Regions from separate parts of the Promicromonospora vindobonensis genome, predicted to be linked through region 2. Evidence: predicted binding sites of a transcription regulator. Region 2 holds the regulator's gene; each other region holds the start of a gene.
The links. The regulator LexA, encoded in region 2, represses DNA repair genes until DNA is damaged. The targets are predictions, from matches to a motif close to TCGAACANNTGTTCGA.
Positions count from the first base shown of each region.

Region 1: a site for LexA is predicted at 6,109-6,124, ahead of ACFS27_RS18155 (HNH endonuclease signature motif containing protein). Genes of this name have one in related genera too.
Region 3: a site for LexA is predicted at 1,938-1,953, ahead of ACFS27_RS15090 (HNH endonuclease signature motif containing protein). Genes of this name have one in related genera too.

Region 1 is NZ_JBHUOG010000002.1:1,102,378-1,112,312, forward strand. It holds gene ACFS27_RS18140 (glycoside hydrolase family 97 catalytic domain-containing protein) at 1-1,743, opposite strand, end outside; gene ACFS27_RS18145 (heavy metal translocating P-type ATPase) at 1,884-3,842, opposite strand; gene ACFS27_RS18150 (hypothetical protein) at 3,852-4,076, shown strand; gene ACFS27_RS18155 (HNH endonuclease signature motif containing protein) at 4,317-6,038, opposite strand; gene ACFS27_RS18160 (metal-sensitive transcriptional regulator) at 6,496-6,837, opposite strand; gene ACFS27_RS18165 (YHS domain-containing protein) at 6,861-7,154, opposite strand; gene ACFS27_RS18170 (heavy metal translocating P-type ATPase) at 7,182-9,503, opposite strand; gene ACFS27_RS18175 (heavy-metal-associated domain-containing protein) at 9,503-9,935, opposite strand, start outside.
Region 2 is NZ_JBHUOG010000002.1:1,784,433-1,794,367, forward strand. It holds gene ACFS27_RS21215 (DUF4386 domain-containing protein) at 1-259, shown strand, start outside; gene ACFS27_RS21220 (DUF5302 domain-containing protein) at 383-616, opposite strand; gene nrdR (transcriptional regulator NrdR) at 767-1,237, opposite strand; gene ACFS27_RS21230 (LysM peptidoglycan-binding domain-containing protein) at 1,357-1,803, opposite strand; gene lexA (transcriptional repressor LexA) at 1,995-2,810, shown strand; gene ACFS27_RS21240 (L-lactate dehydrogenase) at 2,901-3,890, opposite strand; gene ACFS27_RS21245 (ATP-dependent DNA helicase) at 3,900-6,005, opposite strand; gene ACFS27_RS21250 (carbohydrate ABC transporter permease) at 6,048-6,977, opposite strand; gene ACFS27_RS21255 (carbohydrate ABC transporter permease) at 6,979-7,950, opposite strand; gene ACFS27_RS21260 (ABC transporter substrate-binding protein) at 7,953-9,326, opposite strand; gene ACFS27_RS21265 (glycoside hydrolase family 13 protein) at 9,416-9,935, opposite strand, start outside.
Region 3 is NZ_JBHUOG010000002.1:407,276-417,210, reverse strand. It holds gene ACFS27_RS15095 (PaaI family thioesterase) at 1-115, shown strand, start outside; gene ACFS27_RS15090 (HNH endonuclease signature motif containing protein) at 282-1,802, opposite strand; gene ACFS27_RS15085 (MFS transporter) at 2,011-3,165, opposite strand; gene ACFS27_RS15080 (dihydrolipoamide acetyltransferase family protein) at 3,288-4,676, opposite strand; gene ACFS27_RS15075 (alpha-ketoacid dehydrogenase subunit beta) at 4,673-5,677, opposite strand; gene pdhA (pyruvate dehydrogenase (acetyl-transferring) E1 component subunit alpha) at 5,677-6,870, opposite strand; gene ACFS27_RS15065 (Lrp/AsnC family transcriptional regulator) at 6,987-7,481, shown strand; gene ACFS27_RS15060 (YciI family protein) at 7,501-7,875, opposite strand; gene ACFS27_RS15055 (cupin domain-containing protein) at 7,951-8,301, opposite strand; gene ACFS27_RS15050 (ArsR/SmtB family transcription factor) at 8,384-9,373, shown strand; gene ACFS27_RS15045 (hypothetical protein) at 9,421-9,935, opposite strand, start outside.

The DNA.
Region 1 (9,935 bases), 680 kb from region 2:
GCCTCTGGCGAGGCCGTCCAGCGGCAGGCGCAGCGGCTCGCCGGAGCCCGCGCGCATACCGCCGACGAACCATCGGTCCCCCGACCGGCGGGCCAGCACCGCGTCCTGCCCCGGCGTCCCGCTGAGCAGCCGCACCTCGTCCCAGCTCGTGGGGAGGTTCTGCAGGAACGGCATGGCGTTCGGCTCGTCCGCGTACCCCTCAGGCTTGTCCGAGATGTGCTGCCAGCCCGACTCGTACACGACGCTCATCGCGACCTGCTGCGCCTTGGACGTCTTGTCGTTGTCGCGGGAGAACACCACGGGCGTGAAGTCCATCGATCCGGTGACGTTGCGCGTGAACGGCACGATGAGGCTGCGTTCCGGGCTGATCCCGTTCTCCATGCCGCGCACCGACTCGTAGCTCATGATGTGCGGCCACGTGCGCTGCATACCGGTCGGCAGGGCCGACCCGTGGAAGTTGATCATCAGCTCGTACCGGGCGGTGTCGCGGGAGACGTCGTCGTACCAGCGGTGGATCTCCTGCGAGTCGGAATCCATGAAGTCGACCTTGAGACCGCTCACGCCCCACGACTTCAGGCGCGGCAGCCACTCGTCGCGCTGCTCCTGCGTGCGCAGGTCACGGCTGTGGAACCAGGCGATGACGTCGACACCCTTGGTGTGGGCGTAGCGGACGGTGCGCGGCACCCACCTCGCGTCCCAGCCCTCGTCCAGGAGCACGTACTCCCAGCCGTTGCGCGCCGCCAGGTCGACGAAGTCGCGCTGCCGAGCCTCGTCGCGCGGGCTGCCCGGGTCGGTCAGCCAGCTCCAGCTCGAGCGGCCCGACTTGATCCAGGACGTGTCCCGCCCGTCGAGCTCGCTCGGGGTGGCGAGGTCGTCCACGAGGCTGGAGCCGACGACGGCGGGCAGGTCGCCGACGATCGCCACCCGCCACGGCGTCGACAGGTCGCCGGTCGAGGTGACGGGCCGGCTCTCGAACAGGTCGACGTCGTACCGCAGCGAGCCCGGCGTGTGCGTCAGGTGCGCTCCGGAGTAGTCGCCGTGCAGGTCGGCCTCCGTGACCAGCACGTACCGGTCGGCCTGCTGGAAGAGCACGGGGAAGCCGACGCTGGCGCCGCCGTTGCCCGCAGCGGCCGTCGTGGTGGTCCATTCCGCCTCGTAGTTGACCGCGTACGACCGCTGCATCCACGCGGGCCCGTCCGTGGCCGGCTCCCAGGCGCCGGACTCCTCGTCCACCCGGTGCTCACCGGCGCCGTCGACCAGGTAGCGGTAGGCGACCCCGTCGTCGGACACCCGTACGGCGATGCCGATGCGCGCTCCGTCGGCGTCCGAGAACGTGAAGACCGACTCCTCGTGGACGTACGAGCGGCGCGTGCTCTTGCCCGTCGTCATCGTGTACGAGTCGGAGACCGTGCGGTCCTGCCGGTCCACGAACGTCAGGCCGGTCGTGAGGTCGCCGTCGCTCCCGCGCAGGCCCAGGCGCGTGGCCGAGAGCACCGTCTCGCCGCCGGCGACGACGTCCAGCGCCACCTCCCCGGCCCCGTCCAGGCGCAGCACCCCGTCCAGGTCGGAGCTCCGCGGGCCGCCCACCCGCCATTGCGTATCGGCATCGGTGTCGTCGGTGACGGTCGCGGGGGACGCGCTCGCGGCGCTCCCCACGACGACCAGGCCGCTCGCGATGAGCGCGAGGGCTGACACCGCTGTCACTGCACGGACCGCCAAGCGGCGCGCGGGTACGAGCTTCACGAGGTCTCCCTTGACTCCGGAATGTGCACGGCGCCCGGTGCGCCGTCGGTCAGGCTAAAGAACCTGGTCGGCCCGGTCAACCGTTTGATCAGACCTATGAGCGAGGATCCCTGGCGGGCACGAACCACCAGCGCAGGCGCTCACTGCCCGGCTCGGCCGCCAGGCCGGAGGTCGAGCCGGCGCAGCAGCTGGGCGTTGAGCGCCACCACGACGGTGGAGAGCGACATCAGGATGGCGCCCACCGACATCGGGAGCACGAACCCGACCGGCGCCAGGACCCCGGCGGCGAGCGGCACCGAGATCAGGTTGTACCCAGCGGCCCACCACAGGTTCTGCTTCATCTTGCGGTAGCTGGCCCGCGACAGCTCGATCACCGACAGGACCGACCGCGGGTCGTCGCTGGCGAGGATGACCCCGGCGGACGCGATGGCCACGTCCGTGCCTGCACCGATCGCGATGCCGACGTCGGCCTGCGCCAGCGCCGGGGCGTCGTTGACCCCGTCGCCGACCATCGCAACCTTCCGGCCCTCCGCCTGCAGCTGCTGGACCTTGGCCGACTTGTCCTCCGGGCGGACGCCCGCGAAGTACCGGTCGACGCCCAGCTCGTCGGCCACCGACCGGGCGACCGCCTCGGCGTCGCCGGTGATCATGACCACCTGGACGCCCAGGTCGTGGAGCCTCCGGACGGCGTCGGCGGACTCGCCGCGCACCTCGTCCGCGAGCTTGATGCCGCCGATCACCGCCCCGTCGCGCAGGACGTGCAGGATGATCGCCCCGTCACCACGCCAGGCGTCGGCCACCGACAGCTCGGCCTGGCCGCTCTCCTCGAGCAGACGCGGCCCGCCGACCCGGATCTCGCGCCCGTCGACCGTGGCGGTGACCCCGACGGCGGGCGACGACGAGAACCCGGAGGCCCGGGGAACCGTCAGCCCACGGTCCTGGGCGGCGCGCACGATCGCCTTCGCCAGCGGGTGCTCGCTGTCCGACTCCGCTGCGGCGGCGAGTGCCAGCAGCGTGTCGCCGTCGACGTCGCCGGCGGGCTGCGCCTCTGCGACGGTGGGCTCGCCCTTGGTCAGGGTGCCGGTCTTGTCGAACAGCACGGTGTCGACGGTGCGCATGCTCTCGAGCGCGAGCCGGTCCTTGACCAGCACGCCGCCGCGGGCGGCCCGCTCGGTGGCGATCGAGACGACGAGCGGGATGGCGAGCCCGAGCGCGTGGGGGCAGGCGATCACGAGCACGGTCACGGTGCGGATGACGGCGTCGTCCGGAAGACCCACGAGGGACCAGACCACCGCGGTGACCGCGGCGGCGCCGAGGGCGAACCAGAACAGCCAGCCGGCCGCGACGTCCGCCAGGCGCTGTGCGCGCGACGACGAGCTCTGCGCCTCGGTGACCAGCCGCTGGATACCGGCCAGCGCGGTGTCGTCGCCGGTGGCCGTCACCTCGACCCGAAGCCCGGAGTCGGTGGCGACCGTCCCGGCCGTCACGGCATCGCCCTGGCCGCGGGAGACGGTGCGCGACTCGCCCGTCACCATGGACTCGTCCATCTCGGCCTGCCCCTCGACGACGCGTCCGTCGGCGGGGATGCTGCCACCCGGCCGCACGACGACGACGTCGCCGACCATCAGGTCCGCCGGGGCGACCGTGACGATCTGGTCGCCGTCCACGCGCTCGGCCTCGTCCGGCAGGAGGGCCGCGAGGGAGTCGAGGGCCGACGTCGTCTGGGCGAGCGACCGCATCTCGATCCAGTGGCCGAGCAGCATGATCACGATCAGGAGCGCGAGCTCCCACCAGAAGTCGAGCTGGTGGTCCAGCAGGCCGAGGCTGGCCCCCAGCGAGGCGACGAACGCGACGGTGATCGCGAGCCCGATCAGGAGCATCATCCCCGGCTTGCGGGACCGGAGCTCGCCGACAGCCCCCGTGAGGAACGGCGAGCCGCCCCACACGTACATGACGGTGCCGAGCAGCGGCGAGACCGCGTTCGCCCAGGTCGCGTCCGGCAGCTGGTACCCGAGGAGCATCGCGAACATGTCGGAGAACGCGACGACCGGCACGGCCAGGACGAGCATGATCCAGAACAGCCGGCGGAACTGGCCCACGTGGTCGCCGTGGCCGGCGTGGCCTCCATGGCCGGCGTGCTCTCCGTGACCGCTGTGGTCGCGGTGCTGCGCGTGGTCGCTGTCGTCAGCATGGCTGTGACCGGCGTGATCTCCCTGATCCACGTGGCCCTGGTGTTCCTCGTGACCGGTGGAGCCCGTGCGGTCCTGACGGTCCGTGTGGTCAGCGCGCACCCGGTGGTCGACGTGACCGCCGTGACCGGCGTGGTCGTGTGATTCGCTCATACGTCCCTGTATACCCCTAGGGGGTACCGCCGTCAAGCGGGACCGGCCGATGATGAGCACCCGTAGAGCCCTCCCCTGGTCTGCCCTGTCCGCATGCCGCCAAGCCCAGGACCCACCTCGGGCCCTACGCCAGGGTGGACGCCCTCGACCCCCGACCACGGGTCCGCGTCCACCTGCCGGGCGGCTCGGGCGCCAGCATGGAGGGCGGTGTGCGGAACGGGTGCTGGCGGGTCAGGTGCCGGGGCTGGTGCCGGGGCTGGTGGTGTGGCTGGTGGTGTGGCTGGTGGTGTGGTGTGGGTGTCCGTTGCGGTCGGTGAAGTGCCAACCGTTGTCGAAGTGCATGGTGATGCCTTGGCTGTCGACGAGGTCGTGGTGATACCAGCAGAGCAGGGCGGCGTTGTGCACGCTGGTCTCGCCGCCGTCGGCCCAGTGGCGTACCGCGTGGTGGACCTCGCAGCGTGAGGGCGGCTGGTCGCACTGGCCAAGGACGCAGTGTTTGTCGCGGGCGATGACGGCCCGTCGTAGCTGTCCGGTGACCGTGCGCTGAGTGCGGCCGACGTCCAGGACCTGGGAGTCGGGTCCGAACACGATGCGGGTGACCTGGCTGTCGCACGCGAGGCGGCGCAGGAGGCTGGTCGGGACCGGATGGTTGGTCTCGGTGAACACCGCGGGTGTCTTGATCGCGGGCACGCCCAGACCGTTGAGCCCGACCACACCCGCGGTACCGGTACCGGCCAGGCCCGCGCCGCTACCCCCCGTGGCGCCGGGACTGGTGCTGGTGATGCACGTGGTGCTGGGGCCGGTTGGTGCGGTGGTGCCTGGGGTGGGTCGGGCCTCGCCGATCTGCTTCTTCGCCGCCAGGGCTTGGAGCTCGGTCCAGGACACGGTGACCGACAGGTGCGGCCGCACGGAGGCCCCGGTACCGGTGTGGGCGTTGTCCAGCACGACGCGCGCGATATCGGCCAGGGCCTGAGCGCGACGCTGTCCGGGAGTGCGGTCGTCACCGGTGGCCGGCGCGCCCATGACCGCACCGATCGCGGTGGTCAGGACCAGACCGTGCTCCTCGGTGAGGAACCCGGACAGGTGATACCCGCCCAGCGTCGGGGAGACATCCAGGTACTCACGGTCCTTGGCCTTGAGGTAACCACGCTCGTCGGCCTCGGGATCGGCGTGACGCGCGAAGTAGCGCACCAGACCCCGGAACCGGTCCGGTCCGTTGCCGGTCGACCAGTCCAGCAGCTGTTCCTCCCACGTCGGGAACCCGACCCCCGGTGGGAGAGCGTTCTGCGTCGTCGAGTCGTCGACCCCACCATCGCTCCCGCCACCGGTGCCACCACCGGTGCCACCACCGGCGCCGGGCCCGTCCGCGTCTGCGGCGTCCGTGCCGTCTGCGGCAGGCCCGTCCGTGCCCGGTCCGGTGGTGCCCGGTCCGGTGGTGCCCGGTCCGGTGGTGCCCGGTCCGGTGGTGCCCGGTCCGGTGGTGCCCGGTCCGGTGGTGGCCAGGTCGACCGCCGGCGCCCTGAGGGCCTGGGTGCGCTCCGGGCTGGTGGTCGCGACATCGACCAGAGCCCGCACCTTGTCCTGGCTGATGCGTCCGGCGAGCGCCCTGGTCAAGGTCGCGGGAAGGTGGTCACGCAACGCCCTAGCGGTACGCACGTCACACCTGGCGGTCGTGGTCCGCACGTCCTCGGCGCGGGCGAGCCAGACCGCGAACGTCCGAGCACCGGACCGCGCCCACAGCCCCGCGGCCTCGATCCGGGGCAGCACCGACCACCGCAGCGCATCCACCCGAGCACCCACCACCCGCAACCGCGCCGAAACCCCCACCAGACCCGAGAGCGCGACATCGTCCGCGGTGACCGACCGGGCCAGCTCGTCCAGCAGCCCGTCCATCTCCGTCAGTACGTCCTCCACGGAGCGCGGACCCGCACCGTCGTACTGGCCTGCCGCCATCGCCCCCACCCCTTCCGCCACCGGCGTCGAGTGCCATGGGTCATGACTTCATGACCACCACCCGATTCTATCGAACATCTGTCCGCATATCTGGGTGGACAAGGGATCTGTGGATATCTTTTCGAGCCGATGGCCGAAGAGGTCAAGGAGGCCTCCGACGGCGCGGCCGACACACGACGGACCGGGCGCGCTGAAGAACATGCGCTGAAGAACACCCCGGACCACGAGTGGCACGACAGGCCGCTGGCACCGCGCCCTACGGCGACGTCGGCGGTGCTCACGCAGCGGAGCACCTGCGTCTCGTCCTCTCCGGGCCGCAGGCCGCGACCATGAGAGGGGCGACCGCGAGAGGGGTGACCGCCACCTCGTGTCGGGGGTCGGCCCACAGATGGCCGACCGCCGACAGGAGGTGACGGTCTCAAGGGAACCCCCGCCCGCCGAGGCAGAACCCGGGCCCTCAGGACCGGACGAGCCGCGCTATCGCGTCGGAGGCCTCCTTGACCTTGGCGTCCGCCTCGGCGCCCCCGGTCCGGGCGGCGTCCACCACGCAGTGCTTGAGGTGGTCGTCCAGCAGGCCGAGCGCCACGCTCTCCAGCGCCTTGGTCAAGGCCGACACCTGCGTGAGGATGTCGATGCAGTACTGCTCCTCGTCAACCATCCGGTGGATCCCGCGCGCCTGGCCCTCGATGCGCTTGAGCCGGGCGAGATAGTTGGCCTTGTCGGTGATGTAGCCATGGGTGGCCTGTGCGTCACCCTCCCCGTTCACGCCAAGGGCGCCAGGGGATCCTGTTTCGGTCATGGTTCCCATGGTGTCATCTCAGGTCAGACCGCCGCCGCGTACCTGGCGGGGTCGGCGTCGAACGGGGCCTCGCATCCGGCGCAGCAGAACCAGTAGCGCTGGCCCTCGTAGTCGCGGAACAGACCCTTGGCCTCTGCCTCCGTCTTGATCACGGTGCTGCCGCGCATCACGGGGCACTCGGCCAGCTCGTCGGCCGTCGGGCCGAGGAGGTTGCCGCCGGGGTGGCTCGTCGCGGCCGAGGGTCCGTGGCCGCCGCAGTGGCCGCCGTCGGCCTGGCCGCCTGGCTGGTGCTGGCCGTGGTCGTGGTCGTTTCCCATGGTGGGTTTCCCTTCGTTGGTGGGTGATCAGGCGTCCTGCAGCGTCCTGGCCTCCGGCCGGGACGCAGCGCGGACGCGGGGGGCCGCCGTACGGCTCGAGAACGAGCGCAGACGGAGGCTGTTGCCGACGACGAAGACGCTGGAGAACGCCATCGCCGCGCCGGCGAGCATGGGGTTGAGCAGGCCGAGCGCGGCCAGCGGGATCGCGGCGACGTTGTACCCGAAGGCCCAGAAGAGGTTCGTCTTGATCGTGCGGAGGGTGCGGCGCGAGAGCCGGATCGCGTCAGCGGCCGAGCCGAGGTCCCCGCGCACGAGGGTGATGTCGGCGGCCTCGATCGCTGCGTCCGTTCCGGTGCCCATGGCCAGGCCCAGGTCGGCCTGCGCGAGGGCGGGGGCATCGTTCACGCCGTCGCCGACCATCGCGACGACCTTGCCCTCCGCCTGCAGCCGGGCGACCACGTCCGCCTTGTCCTGTGGCATCACCTCTGCGATGACCTCCGTGATGCCCACCTCGGCGGCGACCTGCTCCGCCACCGCGCGGTTGTCGCCCGTGAGCAGCACTGGCGTGAGCCCGAGCGCGGTGAGCTGCGCGACTGCGGCGGCGCTGGTCGGCTTGATCCGGTCGGCGACCACAAGGATGCCGCGGGCCTGACCGTCCCAGCCGACCGCCACGACGGTCTTACCTTCACCCTCAGCTTGAGCCTTAGCCTGGGCCAGGTGCACGGGCAGGTACTGCGACCAGTCGGCGAGCAGGGCCTCCCTGCCGACGACGACTGCGTGGCCGTCGACGACGCCCTGCACGCCCAGTCCCCGGACGCTCTCGAACGACTCCGGGGCCGACAGGCTGCCGACCTCCTGGGTCGCGCCCTTGGCGATCGCCTGCGCGACGGGGTGCTCGGAGGCGTCCTCCAGGGCACCGGCGAGCCGGAGCAGCTCCTCGCGACTCGTACCGGCGTCCGGGACGACGTCGAGGAGGGTCATCTTGCCGGTGGTGACGGTGCCGGTCTTGTCCAGCACGACCGTGTCGACCCTGCGGGTGGACTCCAGCACCTCGGGACCCTTGATCAGGATGCCGAGCTGAGCCCCTCGTCCCGTGCCGACCAGCAGCGCGGTGGGCGTCGCCAGCCCGAGCGCGCAGGGGCAGGCGATGATCAGCACAGCGACGGCGGCCGTCAGCGCGGCGGTCGCGGGGAACCCGCCGCCGAGCCAGACGCCGAGGGTGCCGACGGCGATCGCGATGACCACCGGGACGAAGATCCCGGAGACCCGGTCGGCGAGGCGCTGGACCTCCGCCTTGCCGGACTGCGCGTCCTCGACGAGCTGCGCGATCCGGGCCAGCTGCGTGTCCGAGCCGACCTGCGTGGCACGCACGACCAGCCGGCCGCCCGAGTTCACGGTCGCCCCTGCCACGGTGTCGCCGACCCCGACCTCGACGGGGACCGACTCCCCCGTGAGCATCGAGGCGTCGATCGCCGACGAACCGGTGACGACGACGCCGTCGGTGGCCACCTTCTCGCCCGGCCGCACGACGAACTCGTCGCCGACGGCAAGGTCCTCGACGGGAACCCGGGTCTCGGTCCCGCCGCGCAGCACGGCGACGTCCTTCGCACCGAGCTCGAGCAGCGCCCGCAGCGCCGCGCCGGCCTGCCGCTTGGACCGCTTCTCGAAGTAGCGCCCGGCCAGCACGAACATCGTGACGCCTGCGGCCACCTCGAGATAGATGTTGGCGGCACCGTCGGAGGGCGCGATGGTCAGCTCGAACCCGTGCGTCATCCCCGGTACGCCGGCGGTGCCGAGGAACAGCGCGTACAGGGACCAGAGGAACGCGGCCGACACGCCGAGCGAGATGAGGGTGTCCATCGTCGCCGCGCCGTGCCGCAGGTTGGTCCACGCGGCCTGGTGGAACGGCCACGCCGCCCAGACGATCACCGGCGCGGCGAGCGCGAGCGACGCCCACTGCCAGTACGTGAACTGCCACGCGGGCACCATCGCGAGGGCGATCACCGGCACGGCCAGCACGATCGAGGTGATCAGCCGGTTCCGCAACGAACGGAGCTCGTCGTCCCGCGCGTCGACGGCGTCGCCGCCGCCCTTCGGGGCCTCCTTCGGCGCCGGGAGCGCCGCGGTGTAGCCGGTCTTCTCCACCTCCGCGACGATGGCGCCCAGGTCATAGCCCGCAGGGGCCGTGACCTTTGCCTTCTCGGTGGCGTAGTTGACTGTGGCGCTGACCCCGTCGAGGCGGTTGAGCTTCTTCTCGATCCGCATGGCGCACGACGCGCAGGTCATGCCACCGATCTCGAGGTCGACGGTCGTTCCCGGCTCGTCCGTCCGGGATGTGGTGTCGGACATCATTCCCTCCCTGTCGCGTCCAGGACGAAGTGCGCGGTGCGCACCACCCCGTCGACCTTGAAGTCCAGGTACAGCAGGTAGCGGCCCGGCGTGGGGGCCTCGGTCATGAACCCGATGTCGGGGCCGGACCTCGAACCGGGCGCCGGCTCGTCACCCTCCGGGTGCACGTGCAGGTAGGCCAGGTCGCCGTCGCGCAGAGCGACGAGGTGCCCGTAGGCGCCGAGGTACGGCTCCAGCGTGGTGACCGGCTCGCCGTCCTGCGTGACCGTCACGGTGAGCATGGAGTCACCGCTGGTACCCAGGTCTCCCGTGAGCGTTGCGGTGTACCCGTCGACGGTGTCGCTCGTGGAGACCGACGTCGCGGGCTCCGGTGCCGCCCGTCCGCCGACGTCGACGGTGCGGCCGAGCGTCACGTTCTCACCGGTCACCTCG
Region 2 (9,935 bases):
GCTGGGCGTCGGCAGCGTGCCGTTCTGCCTGGCCCTCGCGAGGCACCGCGTCGCCCCACGCTGGCTCAGCATGTGGGGCGTGGTTGGGTACGTCCTGCTCGCAGTCGGTGTGGGGCTGGATTCCGCCGTCCCCGGCGCCGGTGTCGCGCTGGCCGTCCCGGGGGGCCTCTTCGAGCTCACCCTGGGGGTGCTGCTGCTCGTTCGCGGCTGGCCTACCCGCGCACCCACGGTCACGCCATCGGTGGCGGCCACGCAATGACCGCTACCACGGTCCAAAGAACCTGGGCTTCGCTCGTTCAACGAACGAACCCGCAGCTCGGTGAGCAACACAAAGGCCGCTGACCAGGTCAAACACCTGGTCAGCGGCCTCCACCACCGAGGATCAGCCGGACTTGCGGCGGAACATCTTCTGCACGGGGCCGGTCGTCTCCGAACCGTGCACCGCGCCGGTGTTCACGTCGCCGGCTGCGGTCCGGTGCTGCGCCGAGTTCTTGCGGTCCAGCGCCTCCTTGAACCGTGCCTTCGCGTCCTTGCTCGGCGCGGTCGGCACCTTGGGCTCCTCTACGCCCTCGGCTTCGACCTCTGCCGCCTCGGCATTGGGCTTCTCGTCCGTCACACCGATCACCTCCTCTTGTTTCGGGGGTCCCTCGATCGGGTCCGTCGCCGCCCAGCCTGCACTACCGCACAACCAGGTGCCAACATTTTTGGGCACGGTCGAGCCGCCCGGCCAGCGGCGCCCGGCCGCGCGGCAGCTCCACGCGGGCCCTCAGGCCTGCGCGGCCGCCCGTTCGGCGCGCTCCGCGCGCAGCGAGGTGATGGCGCTCTCGAAGTCCTCGAGCGAGTCGAACGACTGGTAGACGCTCGCGAACCGCAGATAGGCCACCTCGTCGAGCTCCCGCAGGGGGCCAAGGATCGCGAGGCCCACCTCGTACGCGTCGATCTCCGCGCTACCGTTGCTCCGCAGCGTCTCCTCGACACGCTGGGCCAGGATGGCGAGGTCGTCGTCGCTCACCGGACGCCCCTGGCACGCCTTGCGCACACCAGCCGCGACCTTGTCGCGGCTGAAGGGCTCGGTGGCGCCGGACCGCTTGACCACGGACAGGCTGGCCGTCTCCACGGTGGTGAACCGGCGGTTGCAGTTCGGGCACTGGCGCCGGCGCCGGATCGACAGGCCGTCGTCGGCGGTCCGCGAGTCCACCACGCGCGAGTCAGCATGGCGACAGAACGGGCAGTGCATGCTCACTCCTGCGTGGTCGACCACCGACCGGAGGCCTCCGGTCGCGCCCCGACCGTAAGCGGGCAAACCACCCCCATGCAACATCGCCGCGCCATTTGACGGCGAATTGTGGTCTCTCGTCACTCCTTGGGTAGGAGCAACAGCTCTCCGACCCGCACCGTGCCCGACGACATCTCGTTCAGGTCCTGGAGCCGGGCGACCGCGTGCCGGACGTCCTCGCCCGGCCTCGCGATCTCCGTGGCGTAGCCCCAGAGCGTCTCACCCGGCTGCACCGCGTGCACCCGGACCTCCGTCGGTTCGCCGGGGGAGCTGGCGACGGCGGTCGCACCCCAGGTGATCATCGGCGCGAGCAGGAGCATCGCCAGCAGCACGAGCGCCGCGCGGCCGCGCCTGGTGAGCCGCAGGCCGGCCAGGCCCAGCCGGTCGGCGATCGTGCGCTCCCGGGCCGGCCGGTACGCCGGGGCCGCGGCCGGCCCGGACGCCTGTGCATACGCCCGGCCGTACGGCGGCACGAACGCCTGTCCATACGTCGGGGTGTACTGCCGCAGCGGGATCACGTCCCCCATGGCCCCTCCTCGAAGAGTGACTGAGCTCTTGTCGTTCATACAAGCGTTCGTCGAACGCCCGTACCATTGTGTAGCACGGGACACCGTCCGATGTCGAGACACGCTCGAACATTCGTTTGAGCCGAGCGAGTTTGTGATCTAGAGTGGGTCGCGCATGGGAGAACATTTGTCGGAACGGGAGGGGCACGGGCATGACGGGACGGGACGGGACCAGCGACACGAGAGCCGTCGACACGGCGCTCTCGGGTGTCGCCACGCTGGACGCGCCGGGCGACAAGGCGGTCGCTGACGTACACACGATCTCGCCGACAGACCGCCTCACCGAACGGCAGCGCCTCGTGCTGGACACGATTCGGCAGTCGTTCGAGACGCGGGGCTACCCGCCGTCGATGCGTGAGATCGGCGAGGCCGTCGGGCTGGCCAGCCCGTCGAGCGTCAAGCACCAGCTCCAGATGCTCGAGAAGAAGGGCTTCCTGCGTCGCGACCCGAACCGGCCGCGCGCGATGGAGCTCGTCGAGCCCATGGCCGAGCAGGTCGACAAGCCGACACGCGGCGAGATCCACTGGCCCGAGCCGCGCCGTAGCGGCCAGGTCCACTGGGGTGGCTCGGTGCCCGACGACGCCAGCACCCCGCCGCCGTCGTACGTGCCGCTCGTCGGCCGGATCGCGGCCGGCGGGCCCATCCTTGCCGAGCAGGTCGTCGAGGACGTCTTCCCGCTCCCCCGCCAGCTCGTCGGGGACGGCGAGCTGTTCCTCCTCAAGGTCGCCGGTGACTCGATGGTCGACGCCGCGATCTGCGACGGGGACTGGGTGGTGGTGCGGCGGCAGAACGTTGCCGAGCAGGGCGAGATCGTCGCGGCCATGATCGACGGCGAAGCCACGGTCAAGACGTTCAAGCAGGCGGACGGGCACGTCCTGCTGCTGCCCCAGAACCCGGCCTACGAGCCCATCCCGGGCGACGAGGCGCAGATTCTGGGCCGCGTGGTAGCGGTGCTCCGCAGCCTGTAGGGGCCGGACACGCGCGACGAGAACGGGGTTGTGTTCCTGCTGGGTCTCCAGCGGAGCACAACCCCGTCGTCGTCTCCCCCTGGCCCGTCCTCAGAAGCCGAAGCGCTTCTGGACCGCCCGCACGCTGTCCGCCGAGGTACGCAGGCCGGCCAGCTCCTCGTCGGACATCGGCACCCGCACGTTGTCCGTGACGCCGCGCCGGTCCACGAGTGACGGCACGGACAGGCAGACGTCGCTGATGCCGTGATAGTCGTCCAGCAGCGAGGACACCGGCATGATCCGCCCCTCGTCCTTGAGGACAGCCTCGATGATGCGGGTCCCGGCCAGACCGACGGCGTAGTTGGTCGCCCCCTTGCCCGCGATGATCCGGTACGCCGAGTCGACCACCTCGTGGTGCACCTCCGCGCGCACCGCGCCGTCGATCGGCGGCCTGCCGCCCAGCGGCGCCCAGTCCAGCAGCGGGACACCACCGATAGTCGCGGAGCTCCAGAGCGCGATCTCCGAGTCCCCGTGCTCCCCTGCGATGTACGCGTGCACGTTCCCGACGGCCACACCGCAGCGCTGGGCGAGCACACCACGCAGCCGCGACGAGTCCAGGACGGTGCCGCTGCCGAACAGCTGCTCACGCGACAGACCGGAGATCTTGAGCGCCGCGTAGGTCACGACGTCCACGGGGTTGGTCACCATCAGGTAGGTCGCGTCCGGCGCGACGTCCACCAGCCCGGGCAGGATCTGGTGCATCAGCCCGATGGTCGCCTCGGCGAGGTCGATCCGGGTCTGCCCGGGCTTCTGCTTCGCCCCGGCCGTCACAACGACGACGTCCGCCCCCGCGCACACCGCAACGTCGTCCGAGCCGACCACCTGCGCCTGGGGGGTGAACATCAGACCGTGCTGCAGATCGAGCACCTCCGCCTCGACCTTTGCCCGGTTCACGTCGTGGAGGGCGATCGTCCGGGCCGAGCCCCGGGTGAGCGCGGCGAAGGCGAGGGTCGAGCCGACCGCCCCTGCACCCACTACCGCCAGCTTGGTGGTGCGTGAGCCGGACGGCTGCGCGCCCTGGACGTCCGAGAGGGCTGACATGTGTCCAGGCTATGTGTCGAGCCGCGCCAGCGCGGCGCGGACAAGCGCCGAATCCGTGGTGGGCCAGAACCCGGGCATCGAGCGGGTGAGGAACGAGGCGTACCGCGCGGTCGCGAGGCGTGGGTCCAGGACCGCCACGACACCACGGTCGTCCATGCTCCGCACGAGGCGCCCGGCGCCCTGCGCGAGCAGCAGCGCGGCGTGCTGCGCTGACACCGCCATGAACCCGTTGCCGCCCGCTTGCTCGACGGCCCGTGCGCGGGCCGCCTTGACCGGGTCGTCCGGGCGGGGGAACGGGATGCGGTCGATGAGGACGAGCTGACACGACGGGCCAGGCACGTCGACGCCCTGCCACAGGGACAGCGTGCCGAACAGGCACGCGGCCGGGTCCTCGGCGAACTGGCGCACCAGCGTGGGTAGCTGGTCGTCGCCCTGCGCCAGGATCGGGAAGTCCAGCCGCTCGCGTATGGCCTCGGCGGCCGCGTTCGCCGCACGCCGGGACGAGAACAGGCCGAGCGTACGGCCGCCGGCGGCCGTGATGAGCTCGGCGATCTCGTCGAGCTGCGCCTCCGTCGTCGGCTCGCGGCCGGGCGCCGGCAGGTGCCGCGCCACGTACAGGATGCCCTGGCGGGGGTAGTCGAACGGGCTGCCTGCGTCCAGGCCGCGCCATGGCGGGGCGTCCTCGCCCTTGAGGCCAAGCGTGCCCGCCACCGGCTCGAACGTGCCCCCCAGCGCCAGGGTGGCCGACGTGAACACGCCGGTCGCCTCCCCCAGCAGGTGCATGCGGATCAGGCCGGCGACGTGCAGCGGCGCCGCGTGCAGGCGCGTCACGTTGTCGCCGAACCCGCCCCACCCGTTGTCGGGGCGCGAGCACCACAGCACGTCGGCGGTCGTGTCCTTGAACGCCATGCGTTCGGCCGTCTCGAAGAGCTGCAGCATCGCGCCCTGCGCCATCTTCAGCCCCGGCTCCGGCTGGCCGGCGGCCTGCCCCTTGCCGCCGCCCGTGTCTGGCTTCAGCGTGCTCAGCACCTCCCGCGCCGCGTCCCGTACCGCGCCGACCGCAGCGCGCAGCTCGTCCGGCAGACCGTCGGGGAACCGCTCGGCCGGCGCCGTCACCAGCAGGGTCCCGAGGGCTTGCGCCGCCTGGTCGAGGGCGTCGGTGTTCGTTCCGGTGTGCCGCCGGGCCAGCCGTGCGGCGTTCTCCACCGAGGCCATCGACAGGTCCACCGTGGCGGACGACGTCACCCGGTCCGTGAGCTCGTGCGCCTCGTCGACCACCACGACGTCATGCTCCGGGAGGATGCCCGGGCTGCCGGTCGCCGCGATGCCGAGCATCGCGTGGTTGGTGACCACGACGTCCGCGTCGCGGGAGATGGTGCGTGCCTTGTCCGGGAAGCACTCGGCGAGCATGGGGCACTTGCCGCCCAGGCACTCCATGGCGGTCACGGACACCTGGCGCCAGGCCCGGTCCGGTACGCCCGGCACCAGGTCGTCGCGGTCGCCCGACTCCGTCTCCCCCGCCCACTCGTGCAGCCGGCGGACGTGGTCGGCGAGCGTGGCGCCGTCGTCCTTGCGACGGCCGCGCGCCCCGCCGGACCCCGCCGTGTCCTCGGTCCGCGGGTGGTCCTCGCCGCCGGGCAGGTCGAAGAGCGTCGGCTCGTCGGCGGGGTAGCCGCCGCCGACCTTGTGCACGCACAGGTAGTTGTGCCAGCCCTTGAGCAGCGCGATACGTGGCTCGCGCGGGAGCTGCGGCGCCACCGCCTTGGCCACCAGCGGGAGATCACGTGTGATGACCTGCCGCTGCAGCGCGAGGGTGGCGGTCGAGATGATCACCTTGCTCCCTGCGGCCACCGCGTGCCGGACGGCGGGCACCAGGTAGCCGAGCGACTTACCGGTGCCTGTGCCCGCCTGGACGAGCAGGTGCTCGCCCTTCTCGATGGCCTCGCCGACGGCCACCGCCATCCGGTGCTGGCCGTCCCTGCGCCCACCGCCCAGCTCTCCGACAGCGAGGTCGAGGAGCTCGTCGACGTCGGGGATCCGCTCGTCGGCGGTGGGGGCGGCAGGTGCGTCGGGAAGGCTGGTCACACGTTCGATCCTAGGCCGGGCCACCGACATGCACCCCACGTCGTCCACAGGTGCAGGCCGTCACCCGTCGCGCTACCCCTTGACCGCCCCGCCCAGTCCGGCCCCGCTCAGGAACAGGCGCTGGAAGGCGAGGAACAGGGCGATCGGCAGGACCGTCGAGATCGCGAGCGCCGCGAGGAACACGTCGAGCTCCAGGTAGGGGGCGATGGCGGGCAGCCTGACGGACAGCGGCTGGTTGGCCGGGTCCGGCAGCACCAGCATGGGCCAGAGGTAGTCCTTCCAGGCGGCGATGACGGCGAACACGGAGACGACGCCGAGGATGGGCTTGGACATGGGCAGCACGATGCTCCACAGCAGCCGGAAGGGTCCGGCGCCGTCGACGCGGGCGGCCTCGAAGATCTCGCGGGGCAGGCCGTCGAAGAACCGCTTCACCAGGAGCACGTTGAACGCGCTGGCGCCCATGGGGAGCCAGACCGCCCAGAACGTGTTGAGCAGGCTGACGTGCACGATCGGCACGTCGAGGATGGTCAGGTAGAGCGGCACGAGGAGCACGACGGACGGCACGAACAGCGTCGCCAGCACGAGGGCGAAGATCGCGTTGCCGTACCGCGGCCGCAGCACCGACAGCACGTAGCCGCCGGTGGTGGCGACCAGGATCTGGAAGAACCAGGCGCCCGCCGCGACGATCAGCGTGTTGACGAAGTAGTGGTCGATCTCCGCGCGGTTCCATGCGGTGGCGAGGTTGGCCCAGTCGACGCCGGTGGGGAACAGCCCCAGCGGATCGCGCAGGGTCTCCTGGGTGGGGGTGACGGCGGCCTTCGCGAGCCAGAGGATCGGCCCCAGCCCGACGACGACCAGAGCGGTCAGCAGGCCGCCCTGCAGCACCCAGAGGGAGCCCCGCACGCTCGGCCGACGCCGGTCGTGGGACGACACGATGCCCCGTTCGACGGTCTCCGGGGTGCGCCGGCGGGCGGGGGCCGGGATCCGGACGTTCGCTGCCATGTCAGCTGCTCCAGGGTCGGGTCACGCGGAAGTACACCGCGGAGAGGACGGCAAGGACGCCCGCGAGCATGAGGCTCAGGGCTGTCGCTGCCCCGTAGTTGCCGCCGAGGCTGCTCCCGAAGGCGTAGTCGTAGATCAGCATCAGGATGGTGAGGGTCGCGTTGTTGGGGCCGCCGCCGGTGAAGAGGAACGGTTCGAGGAACACCTGCGAGGTGCCGATGATCTGCAGGATCAGGGTGATGAAGAGGACTCCGCGCAGCTGGGGCAGCGTGACGTGCCAGATCTTGCGCCACACGCCGGCACCGTCCACCTCGGCCGCCTCGTAGAGCTCGGTCCGCACCCCGACGAGTGCGGCGAGGTAGATGATCACGGTCCCGCCGGCCGCCGCCCAGGTCGCTTCGAGGACCAGGGACGGCATGGCGCTGGTGGCGTCCTGCAGCCAGGGGTACGGGCCGAGGCCCACCCATCCGGCGATGGTGTTGAACACGCCGGTGTCGGAGGCGTCGTAGAAGAACTTCCACAGCAGCACGGCCACGACCGGCGGCACGACCACGGGCAGGTAGGCCAGCGCGGAGAACAGGCCCCGCATCCGCCGCACCTCGCTCATCAGCACCGCAGCGGCCAGCGGCAGGGGGTACCCGAAGACGAGCGCGAGCACGGCGAACCACAGGGTGTTCCCGACGGCCTTGCCGAGCAGCGGGTCCTGCAGCACGTACGCGAAGTTGTCGAGACCCACGAACACGGGAGCGGTGACCAGGTTGGTCTCCTGGACGCTCATGACGAGCGCCCGGCCGATCGGGAACCACGAGAACACACCGAACACGAGGATCATCGGCAGGGCGATGACGAGGGTGCTAAGGCCGCCGTCGCGCAGCCATTCCCGGGGCGCGCGGCGGCCGCGCCTGCGGGGCCCGGACGACGACGGCGGTGCGGCCGCCGTCGTCGTCCGGAGCGGGCTGGACAGAGTGGTCATCGTCAGCCGCGGTCGAGCAGGCCCTGGACCTGGGTCTGTGCGTCGGCGAGAAGGGCGTCGATGTCCGCGTTCTCGTCGGTCAGCACCGCCTGGACCACGGGGTCGAGCGCCGCGTACACGTCCTGGGTGGCGACGGCCGGCTCCGGGACGACCGGCTGGTCGAACATCTGCTCGGTCATGGGCGCGAAGTTCTCCAGCGGGACGTTGACGAGGTCCTTGATCCAGCTCTGCTGCTCCTCGTACGTGGCCCGGTCGAAGATCGGCAGGGCCGGCGCGCCGACGGGCTGGTCGGTCTCTGCGGCGACCTCTGCCTCGGCCGTCGCGGCCTCCTGGTCGGTCAACTTGGAGATGTAGTAGAAGTCGATCCACTTCACCGCGGCCGCTTGCTCCGCGTCGGACGCCGCAGAGCTCACCGCGGCGAGCGTGCCGCCACCGAGCGTCCCGGCGTCGTCACCCTCCAGCGGCAGCACCGTCACCCCGTACTCGTCCGGGTTCATCTGGTTCTGGGTGAACAGGTTGGGGTAGTTGGCACCACCTGAGACGTACATGCCGATCTTCCCGGCCGCGAAGTCCTGGTTGATGGTGCCCCAGTCGTACAGGAAGCTGGCGCCCATGGAGTCGTCCTCCCAGCGCATCTCCTGCAGCATCTCGAGGACCGCGACCGTGGCGTCGTTGTCGACGGTGGCGGTCGCCTCCTCACCCTCACCCTCGACGATGCGGCCGCCCAGCGCGTAGGTCTCGGTGGTGAGGATCCAGCCGCCCGTGTTGCTCTGGGTCATGTGGGCGTAGCCGGCCTGGCCGGTCTCGTCCGCGATGGTCTTGGCGGCCTCGCGCACCTCGTCCCACGTCGCGGGCGGGTTGTCCGGGTCGAGCCCGGCCTCCTCGAACAGCGCGCGGTTGTAGTGCAGGCCTTGGTTGTAGGCGGCGATCGGGACCGCCCACATGCCGCCGTCGGCGTCCTGGCCCGCTGCGGCGATCGTGGGGTTGAACTGGTCGGCGTAGGGCAGCTCCGCCACCAGGTCGCTGACGTCGGCGATCTGCTGGCGCTCGATGAGGGCCCGGCCGTCGGTGAACGGGATCGGGAAGACGTCGGGCAGGGTGCCTCCCGCCAGCTCGGCAGCGAACGTCGTGCCGGACCAGGTGAACTCCTTGGTCTCGACCTGGACGTCCGGGTTGGCTTCCTCGAACTGTGCGATGCGCTCGTCGAACGCATCGATCGCCTCCTGTTCGAGGCCTGCGTCGATGGCGACCTCGATCGTCACCGGGCCGGTGGGCTCGGCGGCCGGGTCGTCGGACGAGCCGCAGGCCGTCAGGGTTCCCACGACGGACAGGACGCCCACCAGGGCGAACGCCGATCGCTTCTGTGCTGACTTCATTGTCACTCCTTGGGTCTTGTGCCACCGGGGCGGCACGTCTGGGGATGCACTTCTGGGGTTGGCAGAGCCGGACTTGGCCGAGCCGGGGTTCAGGACGGCAGGTCGAGCCAGACGGCGGTGTCCGGCCCGACGGCGCCGTCGACCGGACCGCTCGCAAGGAGCACCGTGGCCCCTGCGGGCAGCGGGACGGGAGCCGTCCCGAGATTGACGACGCAGGCGAAGCCCGCGCCGCGGGTGAACGCGAGGACGCTGTCGCCCTCGACGCCGAGGTCGAGCCACGCGAGCTCCTCGGTATGCAGGGCCGGGAGGTCGCGCCGCAGGTGCAGCACCTGGCGGTAGAGGCTCAGGGTCGAGCCGGGGTCGCCGTCCTGCGCCTGCACCGAGTAGTCGCGCCAGCCGGTGGGCTGGGGCAGCCAGGGCGCCGCACCACCGTCGGGCCCGAAACCGAGGCTCGTACCCGTGCGGGTCCACGGGAGCGGGACCCGGCAGCCGTCCCGGCCGGGGTCGACGCCCTCCGAGCGGAAGTGCATGGGGTCCTGGATCAGCGACCTCGGCACCTCCGCCTCGGGCAGGCCGAGCTCGTCGCCCTGGTAGACGTACAGGGCGCCG
Region 3 (9,935 bases), 1.4 Mb from region 2:
AACTCCCGTACACCTGGGCCGGACCATCACGTCGCACGAGATCGTCGTCACGGACGAGCAAGGCCGCCGCATCTGCACCGCGCGGATCACCAACCAGCTGATCGAACCCCGCTGACGCCGTCCGGGTCCTGCAGCGGTGCGCGGGTCCTGTGCTGGTCCTTGTGCTGGTCCGGCCCCCGCTACCCATAGGTCGGACCGCTTCGGCTGTCGGCGGCGGCTCGGCGGTCGGGGCTTGCCGGAGCCGGGTCGGAGCTGGCCGGGTCGTGCCGGGTCCCTGCGTGTCAGGCGGCTTCGGCGTCCGGCGGCGGTAGGCCCTGGATGGCGTCGGGTAGGTGGATGCGGTGGCCGCGGGCGTCGGTGAAGGCCCACCCGGTCTCGATCAGCATCCCGGGCGTGTCTGCGTGAGTGGGCTTGCCGGTCCAGTGCATGACGATGCCACGCGTGTCGACGAGCTGGTGATGGAACCAGCACAGCAACGCACTGTTCGCGACCGACGTCTCCCCACCATCGGCCCAGTGCCGTACCGCGTGGTGGACCTCGCACCGCGACGGCGGCTGATCACACCCCGGATACACACAATGCCCGTCCCGGGCGATCACCGCACGACGCATCTGCCCCGTCACCGTCCGTCGCGCACGTCCGACATCCAGCGCGGCACCGTCCGGTCCGAACACGATCCTCGTGACCGCGCTGTCGCACGCCAACCGGCGCACCAACGCCCGCGGTGCACGCCCGCGGGTCTCCGTGAACACGGGACCTCCCGCTGACAACACCCCGGACACCATCACCGGGCCCGCCTGGTTCCCGGGTGCGGGCGCCTGCCCACACGTCACGCACAACCCGTCACGGGTGCGGATGACCTGGGTGACCAGCTCCGTCCACGACACCGTGACATTCAGATGAGGCGCGATCGCCGCCCCCGGAGAGGCCTGGTTCGTGTCCAGCACCATGCGGGCCACGTCAGCCAGGCCTTGCGCCCGACGCTGCGCAGGCGTCCTCGAGTCCTCCGCGGCAGGACCGCCCATAACCGCGTTCACCGCCGCCGAGACCAGCAGACCATGCTCATCGGTCAAGAACCCCGCGACGTGATACCCACCAAACGTCTTCGACAGGTCCAAGAACTCCCCCGCCGCGGCCTTGTCGTCCTCCACGTCATCGGTGTCCGGATCGGTCACCGACGCGAACCGGCGCGCCACCACCCGGAACTGGTCCGCGTTCAACCAGCCCGCCTCCCGCAGCACCAGACCCTCACCCGTGACGAGGGTGCCCTGCGTGACCGCGCCCTCCAGCACCTGCGTGACCAGCTCACGGGTCCGGGCCCCGTCCGGGTCGTCGGCCGGGTCGGGAAAGTCGACCGGCACGGTCTGGATGAACCGCTCCGGCGTGGTCGTCTCTCCGGTGCGGGTGTCGATCAGCCACGCCAACGCGTCCGTGCGGGTCTGGCTGGTCGGGGCGACCTCGGTCATCACTTTTGCGTGGTCCGCGCCCAGGGTCCCCGCGACCAGACGGTCGCGTGTGACGGGCAGGGCGGTGGCCAGGCGGCGCGCGATCGTCATGTCCTTCCCCGCGGTGGCTGCGGAGATGCCTTCACGCACCCGCAACCACGACGTGAACGTGCGCGCCATCCCACCCGACCGCCAGGAACCCTCGGCCTCGATCCGCGGCAACAACGTGTACCGCACCCCGTCCAAACGGCCCGTCACCCGACGGATCCTCGTGTGCGCGTCAGCCAGGCGGGTGATGGTCGGTGCGTCCCACCCGTCCAGCACCTCCGCACCCGTCAGACCCGCCAGCTCGCTCACCGCGGCCTCAATCCGGGCCAACGCCTCCTCGATCGAACTCGCCGGAGGCAGACCACCAGACGCCACGCTGTTCGTCGACTGTCCCACTGGTCCCCACCCCCGCCCCGTTCGTCACTGTCTCGATGCCCCATTCTCTCGAACAGTCGTACGATCTGCACGTGCTAACTGCAATCTGTGGATAACTCTTCACGGCCTTCCCGGGGGCGCGTCAGCCGGGATCGCGACGGGCGAGGGCGATGCCCAGGCAGCCGAGGGCCACCGCGGCGGCGAACGTGATGGGTAGACCGACAACGTCAGCGACGAAGCCGATCACGGGCGGCCCGCCCAGGTAGGCGATGTACCCGACCGCGCTGACCCGCGCGGTCATCGCCGCGGCTCGTCCAGGTGCGGAACGGCTGGCACGGGAGATCGCCACGGGAAAGACCGGGCCAAGGACCAGCCCCACCAGGCCGATTGTCACGGCCATGACCAGCGGTTGGGCAACAACGGAGCCCAGCACCACGAGGCAGACCACAACGACGGCAACGGTGGTCAGAACCGTGCGTTCGGCAAAACGGTCCAGCACGGCGTCGCCGGCCGAGCGGGAGATGAACATCGCCACGCTGAACAAGGCCAAGGCGGCGGCCCCCAGGGAGGCTGGTGCTCCGAGGTCGCGGGTGATGAGCAGAGCCGACCAATCCGTGACCAACCCCTCGATGAACAGGCCAGAGACGGCGACCACGGCGATCGTCAACGGCAGACGGAGGCGCCTCTTCCGCGCCAAGACCTGGGTGCCACCAGCCTCTCGTTCGGCGGGGCTCCGGGGCCGGGACCACAGCATCGGCGCACCCACCACGGTCAGGGCCACGAGGAGGACGGCGACGGCGACGAAGTGCTCGGTCGTCGTCGCACCGACATGCGTCGCGGCCACCCCGCCCAGGGCACCGGCGAGCACGCCAAGGCTGTACCCGCCGTGCAGCCGGGACAGGACCCGGTGACCGGTGTGCTGCTGGTAGGCGATGCCCGCGGTGTTCATGGCGATGTCGAGGACACCGCTGGCCGCCCCGAGCAGCATGAGCACTCCGGTCAGCTGCCACAGGCCGTCGACGACACCGATCAGGGGCAGGGACGCGCTGAAGACCAGCGCGGTGACCACGCACACCGGTCCTGATCTCGCATGATCGAGGATCCGAGCGGTGAGCAACAGTGCGGGGACCGATCCTGCGGCGACCCCGAACAAGGCGACGCCCAGCTCGCTGTCGCTGAGATCGAGAAGGTCCTTGACCTCTGGAATGCGCGGGGCCCAGCTGGAGAGAACAGCCCCGTTGACAAAGAAGACGGCCCAGAGCCGGGCGGCGAAAGAACGGTTGCGTGGCAGATACAAGGCGACCCTCAGGCCGCCCTGACGACTGTGTTTCGCCTTTCCCCCGGACGGTCAGGAGAGGCGGTCTGTGACCCGTCAACGCTCTCACGCCACCAACGGGGCATCAAGCCCGCAGAGCACCGTCAGAGCCGCACGATCGCCGCGGCGGGGTTCTCGACGGCGTCGGCAACGGAACGCAGGAATCCCGCCGCAGTCGCGCCGTCGCAGACCCGGTGGTCGAAGACGAACGACATCTGGGTGATCTTGCGCGGCACGATCTGGCCGTCGACCACCCACGGCCGGTCGATGATCCGGCCGAGGCCCAGGATCGCGACCTGCGGGTGGTTGATGATCGCCGCGCTGCCGTCGACCCGGAGGCCGCCGTAGTTGTTCAGGGTGAACGTCCCCGCGGAGAGCTCCTCGGCCGTCGCCTTGCCGACCCTGGCACGGGCCGTCAGGTCGCGCAGTGCCGCGTCGAGCTCGACCGTCGTCATCGATCCCGCCCCGAGCACCGCCGGGGCGACCAGCCCGAGCTGGCCCTGGACAGCGACGCCGAGGTTGATGACGTCGGGCACGACGATCTCGTCGCGCTCGTTGTCGAGCCGCGCGTTCAGTACCGGGTAGACCTTGAGGCCCGCGACGACGAACCGCGCGAGGTAGGCGAGCAGGCCCGGCCCGGGGTCTGTGGGTGTGCGGGCGGCCTCGCGCAGGTCCCAGAGCGCCGTGGCGTCGACGTCGACCCAGACGGTCGCCTCGGGAATCTCCTCGCGGCTCCGCGACAGCACCCTTGCGGCCGCTCTCTGGAAACCGCTGAGCGGGATGCGCCGCTCGCCGGGAGTGCCCGGGGCGACGACGACGGCACCGGCACCGGCACCGGCACCGGCACCGTCGTCGTCGGCGTCGGCGACGAGGGCGGAGGCTGAGGCGGATCCAATCCCCCCTGCCGTCACGGGCTCAGAAGCTGGAGCCGGAGCCGAGGCCGAGCGCGCGCTCTCGACGGCGGCCCACACGTCGGACCTGGTGACGACGCCCCCCGCGCCGGTGGGCCGGATCGTGCGCAGGTCCAGCCCTGCCTCACGCGCCAGCCGCCGGACGATCGGCGAGATCACCTTGACCGGCCGGTTGTCCGGCACGGCGCCGACAGGCTGCACCGGCCCGGCACCCCGTGGCCGGCGTCGGCGGCCCTGGCCCGCTCCCGCCGACGTGCCGTACCCGATGAGCACATTGCCGGAGCCGGCCTGCTCCTCCTCGCGGTAGACCTCCGCGGCCGCGCCGGTGGCCTCGCCCGCGATCGTGATCAGCGGCTTCCCGACCTCCAGGAGCTCTCCCTCGGCGGCATGCAGGGTGCCGACCCTGCCGGCGTACGGGCTGGGTACCTCGACGACCGACTTCGCCGTCTCGACCTCCACCACCGGCTGGTCGATGGTGACGACGTCGCCCTCCGCGACCAGCCAGTGCACCACCTCTGCCTCGGTCAGGCCCTCACCGAGGTCGGGCAGCAGAAAGGTCTGTGCGGTCGCGGTGCTGGTCACGCGTCCTCCCACTGGAGCTCGTCGACGGCGTCGAGGATCCGGTCGACCGACGGCAGCTGGAAGTGCTCGAGCTTCGGCGGCGGGTACGGGATGTCGAAACCGGTGACCCGCCGCACGGGCGCCGACAGCGAGTGGAAGCAGCGCTCGCTCACCCGGGCCGCAATCTCGGAGGAGACGCTGGCGAAGCCCGCCGCCTCCGCGACGACGACGGCACGCCCCGTCGACTCCACGGCCGCGCACACGCCCGCGTCGTCGAACGGCACGATCGAGCGAAGGTCGACGACCTGCAGGCTGCGGCCGTCGCGCGCGGCCACCTCGGCCGCCTCGAGCGCCACCGGCACGGTCGGTCCGTAGGCGATGAGGGTGGCATCGGTGCCCTGGCGACGCACGACGGCGGTGCCGATGCCCGGCTCACCACCGCGGCCCAGGACGACCTCGCCCTTCGCCCAGTAGAGCTTCTTCGGTTCGAGGAAGATCACCGGGTCGGGCGAGGCGATCGCCTCGCGCAGCAGCGTGTACGCGTCCGCGGGATTCGACGGCGCGACGACGTGCAGGCCGGGGGTGTGCGCGTAGTAGGCCTCCGAGGAGTCGCAGTGGTGCTCGACCCCGCCGATGCCACCGGCGTAGGGAATCCGGACGACGATGGGCAGCGCGACGCGGCCGCGGGTCCGGTTCCGCATCTTGGCGATGTGGCTCACGACCTGCTCGAAGGCGGGGTAGGCAAAGGCGTCGAACTGCATCTCGATCACCGGGCGCATGCCGTTCATCGCGAGGCCGACGGCGAAGCCCGCGATCCCGGCCTCGGCGAGCGGGGTGTCGAAGCAGCGGTCCTCGCCGAACTCGGCGGTGAGGCCGTCGGTGACCCGGAAGACGCCGCCGAGCGGGCCGACGTCCTCGCCGAGGACGAGCACGGACGGGTCCTCCGCCATCGCGTCGTGCAGGGCCCGGTTGATCGCCTGCGCCGTGCTGAGCGTCGCGTGCTCCACCGCGGTAGTGGTCATCAGCGGGTCTCCACTCTGCTCTGCTCGTCCCTGCTCTGCTCGTCCCTGCTCTGCTCGTCCCTGCTCTGCTCGTCCCTGCTGAGCGCGTCACGGCTGAGCTCGTCACGGACCAGGTCGAGCTGCTCCACGAGCTGGGGGGTCGGCTGGGCGTAGACGAACCGGAACAGGTCCTCTGGGTCCGGCTCGACGTCCTGGTTGAGGCCGTCCCGCGTGCGGCGGGCGACCTGCTCGGCGGCCTCGGTGAAGCTGGCGGCGCGCGCGTCGTCGAGCACTCCCTCGGCCCGCAGGTAGGCCTCCAGCCGCAGCAGCGGGTCCTTGGCCGCCCACGCGGCGACCTCGTCGTCGGCGCGGTAGCGTGTCGCGTCGTCGGCGTTGGTGTGGGCCTGCATCCGGTAGGTCAGGCCCTCGACGAGCTGCGGTCCGGCTCCGGCGCGGGCCCGCTCGACCGCTGCGGACAGGACGTCAAGGAGCGCCGCGAGGTCGTTGCCGTCCACGTGCTCGCCGGGGATCCCGTAGCCGACGCCCTTGTGCGCCAGCGACGGGGCGGCCGACTGCCGGGCCAGGGGCACCGAGATCGCGTACTGGTTGTTCTGGACGAAGAAGACGACCGGCGCCCGGAAGACCGCCGCGAAGTTCAGGGCCTCGTGGAAGTCACCCTCGCTCGTGCCGCCATCGCCGCACATCGCCAGCACCACCGTGTTCTCCCCGCGCAGCCGCGCCGCGTGCGCGACGCCCACGGCGTGCGGGAGCTGCGTGGCCAGCGGCGTCGTCAGGGGTGCCACGTGGTGCTCGTAGGGGTCGTACCCCGAGTGCCAGTCGCCCTTGAGCAGCCCGAGGACGTCGACCGGATCGACACCGCGCGCGACGGCGGCCGCGGTGTCGCGATAGGTGGGAAAGAGCCAGTCGTCGTCGGTGAGCACCTGCGCGGCGGCGACCTGGCACGCCTCCTGCCCGAACGACGAGGGGTAGACCGCCAGCCGCCCCTGCCGCACGAGTGCGGAGGCCTGCTCGTTGAACCGGCGGGCGGCGACCATGCCCGCCAGGCCCCTGAGGAGCTCCTCGTGCGCGGGCAGACCGGCCTGGTCGGCGGCGGTCGGGCGGCCGTCCGGGTCGATGTGCATGACCGGCGCCCGGGACGGGAGCATGCGATCCGGGTCACTTGCTCTGCCTGCGATGCCTGTCATACCCGTCATGTAGATATCATGGTCAAGGTTCTATTCGGAATCCATCAACGGCGACGATCCGAGAGAACGTCCAGCAATATGCTGGTCATGCGATCCAAATGTCCAGCGGCGAAGGGGCTGAGGGCGTGGCGGCGAGACAAGTGGTAGCGGGCCTCGACGACGTCGACCAGCGCATCGTCGACGAGCTACGTCAGGACGGCCGCATGTCCATGCGAACGCTGTCCGAGAAGCTGCACATCTCGCGCGCCAACGCCTACGCGCGCGTGCGCCGCCTCGAGTCGACGGGCGTCATCCGCGGGTACCGCGCGGACATCGATCCGGTGCTGGCCGGGCTGGGCACGTCGGCCTACGTCACGGTCAACCTGGAGCAGGCGGAGTGGCGTTCGGTCCGCGAGGAGCTCCGCACCCTGCGCGGCGTCGACCACATCGGGCTGGTCGGCGGGGAGTTCGACCTCGTCCTGCTCGTCCGCGCGCGGGACAACGCCGACCTGCGGCACCTGATCCTGGACCAGATCCAGGGCATGAAGGGAATCGTGAACACGCACACGCTCCTCGTGTTCGAGGAGCCGATCCCCGCCGGGCAGACGACCACCGCCCCGCCCCCCGACGAAGACGGCTGAACCCGCGCTGCGCGGCCGGCTACTCGGGCTTCTCCTGCAGGGCCCGCACCTCGATCCGCGACCGCAGGGCCGCGGAGCACCGCTCGGCCCAGCCGAGCGCGGTCTCCTCGTCGGCGACGTCGATGATCCAGAACCCGCCGACATACTCCGGCGCGTCAACGAACGGACCCGGAACGCGCTTCGGCTCAGGTCCGGTGGCATCGACGGTGATCGCGGTCGACGGCGGGTGCAGCCCGCCCGCGGTGACGAAGGACCCCGACTCGGTCAGGGCGGTGTTGAAGGCGCCGACGGCAGCGAAGACCGCCTCCAGCTCCGCCGGGTCCATCTCCTTCATCGACTCCATCGTCGGTTCCTCTGCCGCATCGTGCGGCATGGTCAGGAAGTACTGGGTCATGGGACTGCTTCCCTTCTGATGGTTGGGCTGGATTCTCGTCGCGTGGTGGACGGCGGGCAACACAGGCCGCCGCCGTCACGCCTCGGGAGCGAACTCCTGGATCATCACCGGCGAGGCGTGGATGCAGACCATCCGCAACGTCCCGGTGCCGGTGTTGGTGAAGCGGTGCCAGGTGTCGGCGGGCGCGACGGCGGTGTCACCGGTCCTCGCGACGAAGGTCGCCTCGCCGACGACGATGGTCGCCTCGCCCTCCAGCACCGACCAGGTCTCGTCGTAGGGGTGCCGGTGGAGGCTCGGGCCCTGCCCGGGGTCGTTGGCGACGAGGAAGAACGAGACGTTGGACCCGTAGGACGCGCCCTCGAACCGGAGGGTGCGGCTGTCACCGATGCGGATGCTGTCGGCGGGGATCGCTGTGGAACTGGTCATGACGGGGGTTCCTCTCAGCGGGGAGTGCGTTCTGATGGCCCCACTCTCCGCCCGTCACGGCACCACTGACTACGCTTTCGACGTGGATCGAAAGTTCGTGGAGTTCCGGCTCGGTTCCAGCGACATCTCGGCGGTGCGATTCGGCATCTCCCCCGGGCACGAGCTGGTGCACGCGGTGCGCACCGTCCTGCGTCCGCAGAGCGCACCGTTGCACTGGGGGTGGTTCCGCGACCTGGACGGCAGGCCGTCCGGCGAGGCGTTCCGGCTGCTGGCCGTGATCTGCGGCGTGGACGGATACCTGCCCGACTTCCTCACCGCCACGCCGTCGGGCGACATGACCCCGGAGGAGGAGGCCGAACGGCTCCGCCAGGTCCCCGCCGAACGGCTCCGGTTCGACCTGGAGAAGATGGTGCTCCGCTCGACCGGAGCCAGGCAGCAGGAGATCCGCGACCTGATCGCGGCGCCGGACCGCGCAAGGACGATGATCGCCCAGGCATGGCAAGAGGTGTGGGACGCCCTGCTCGCGCCCGTCTGGCCGCAGATGCTGCGCCTGCTCCGCGCCGACGTGGCGGTCCGCGCGCGGCGGAGCAGCGACGCCGGTCTCGCCGAGATGGCCGGCACCCTGCACTCCACGGTGACCTGGGCCGACGAGGTGGTCCGCGTGCAGATGCGCAAGCACGAGGAGGTGGTCGACTGCGGTGGCACCGGCCTGGTGCTCGTCCCGTCGGTCATGATGGCCACCCGCGGCTGCGCCGTGCTCACCGAGCGCCCCGCGCAACCCACCATCTTCTACCCGGCGCACGGGGTGTCCGAGACCTGGCACCGCGACGGGGCCGACGCGCTCGCCGCGCTCACCGCCCTGCTCGGGGCGGCCCGCGCCCACCTCGTCCTCGAGCTCCAGCAGCCGCTGTCGACCTCCGAGTGCGCCAGGCTGACCGACCTCGCCGTGTCCACCGCGTCCCACCACCTCACCGTGCTCCGCGACGCAGGCCTGATCGACAGCCGCCGCACGGGCGTGCGCGTCCTGCACACCCGCACGCCCCTGGGCGAGGCGCTGGCGGGCGTCCGGTAGCCGACGTGGGTGGTGAACGCTGCTGAGCGCGGTTCAGCACGTGACCCTCAGTGGTCCCCGTGCGGCAGCTCCGCCTCGCCCTCCGCCGACATGCCGGAGTGCAGCGGCAGGAAAGCATGCAGGTGGCCACGCTCCGCCGCGATGTACTGGAGGTCGAGCTGGACCGCGGCGACGGCCCAGGCATCGACGGCCCGAGTACGCAGGTCGCCGGCGACGGCGGAGAGCCGCTCGGACTCCCCCGACCCGCCGCCCGCGCCGGCCAGCTCGACGACGTCGAGCGTGTCTCCCAGCAGCCGCGTGGAGAGCAGGAGGCCGTTGCGCACGATGTTGTGCTCGGACGATCCGGACGGCAGCGCCTCGATCTCTGCGCTGACCTCCTGTACGACGCCTCGCCACTCGCCCAGCTCGGCCGCCGTCGGGGGCTTCCCGTTCCCCTCCGGCCCGCCTGCCGACGCATCCGCTGCCGAGGCGTCGCCCGACTCGTCCCCCGTCGGCAACGCCTCGTACAGCCCGTCCATCACGGGCAGCAGCCGCTCCTGCGCCGAGGTGGCGAGCTCCGCCG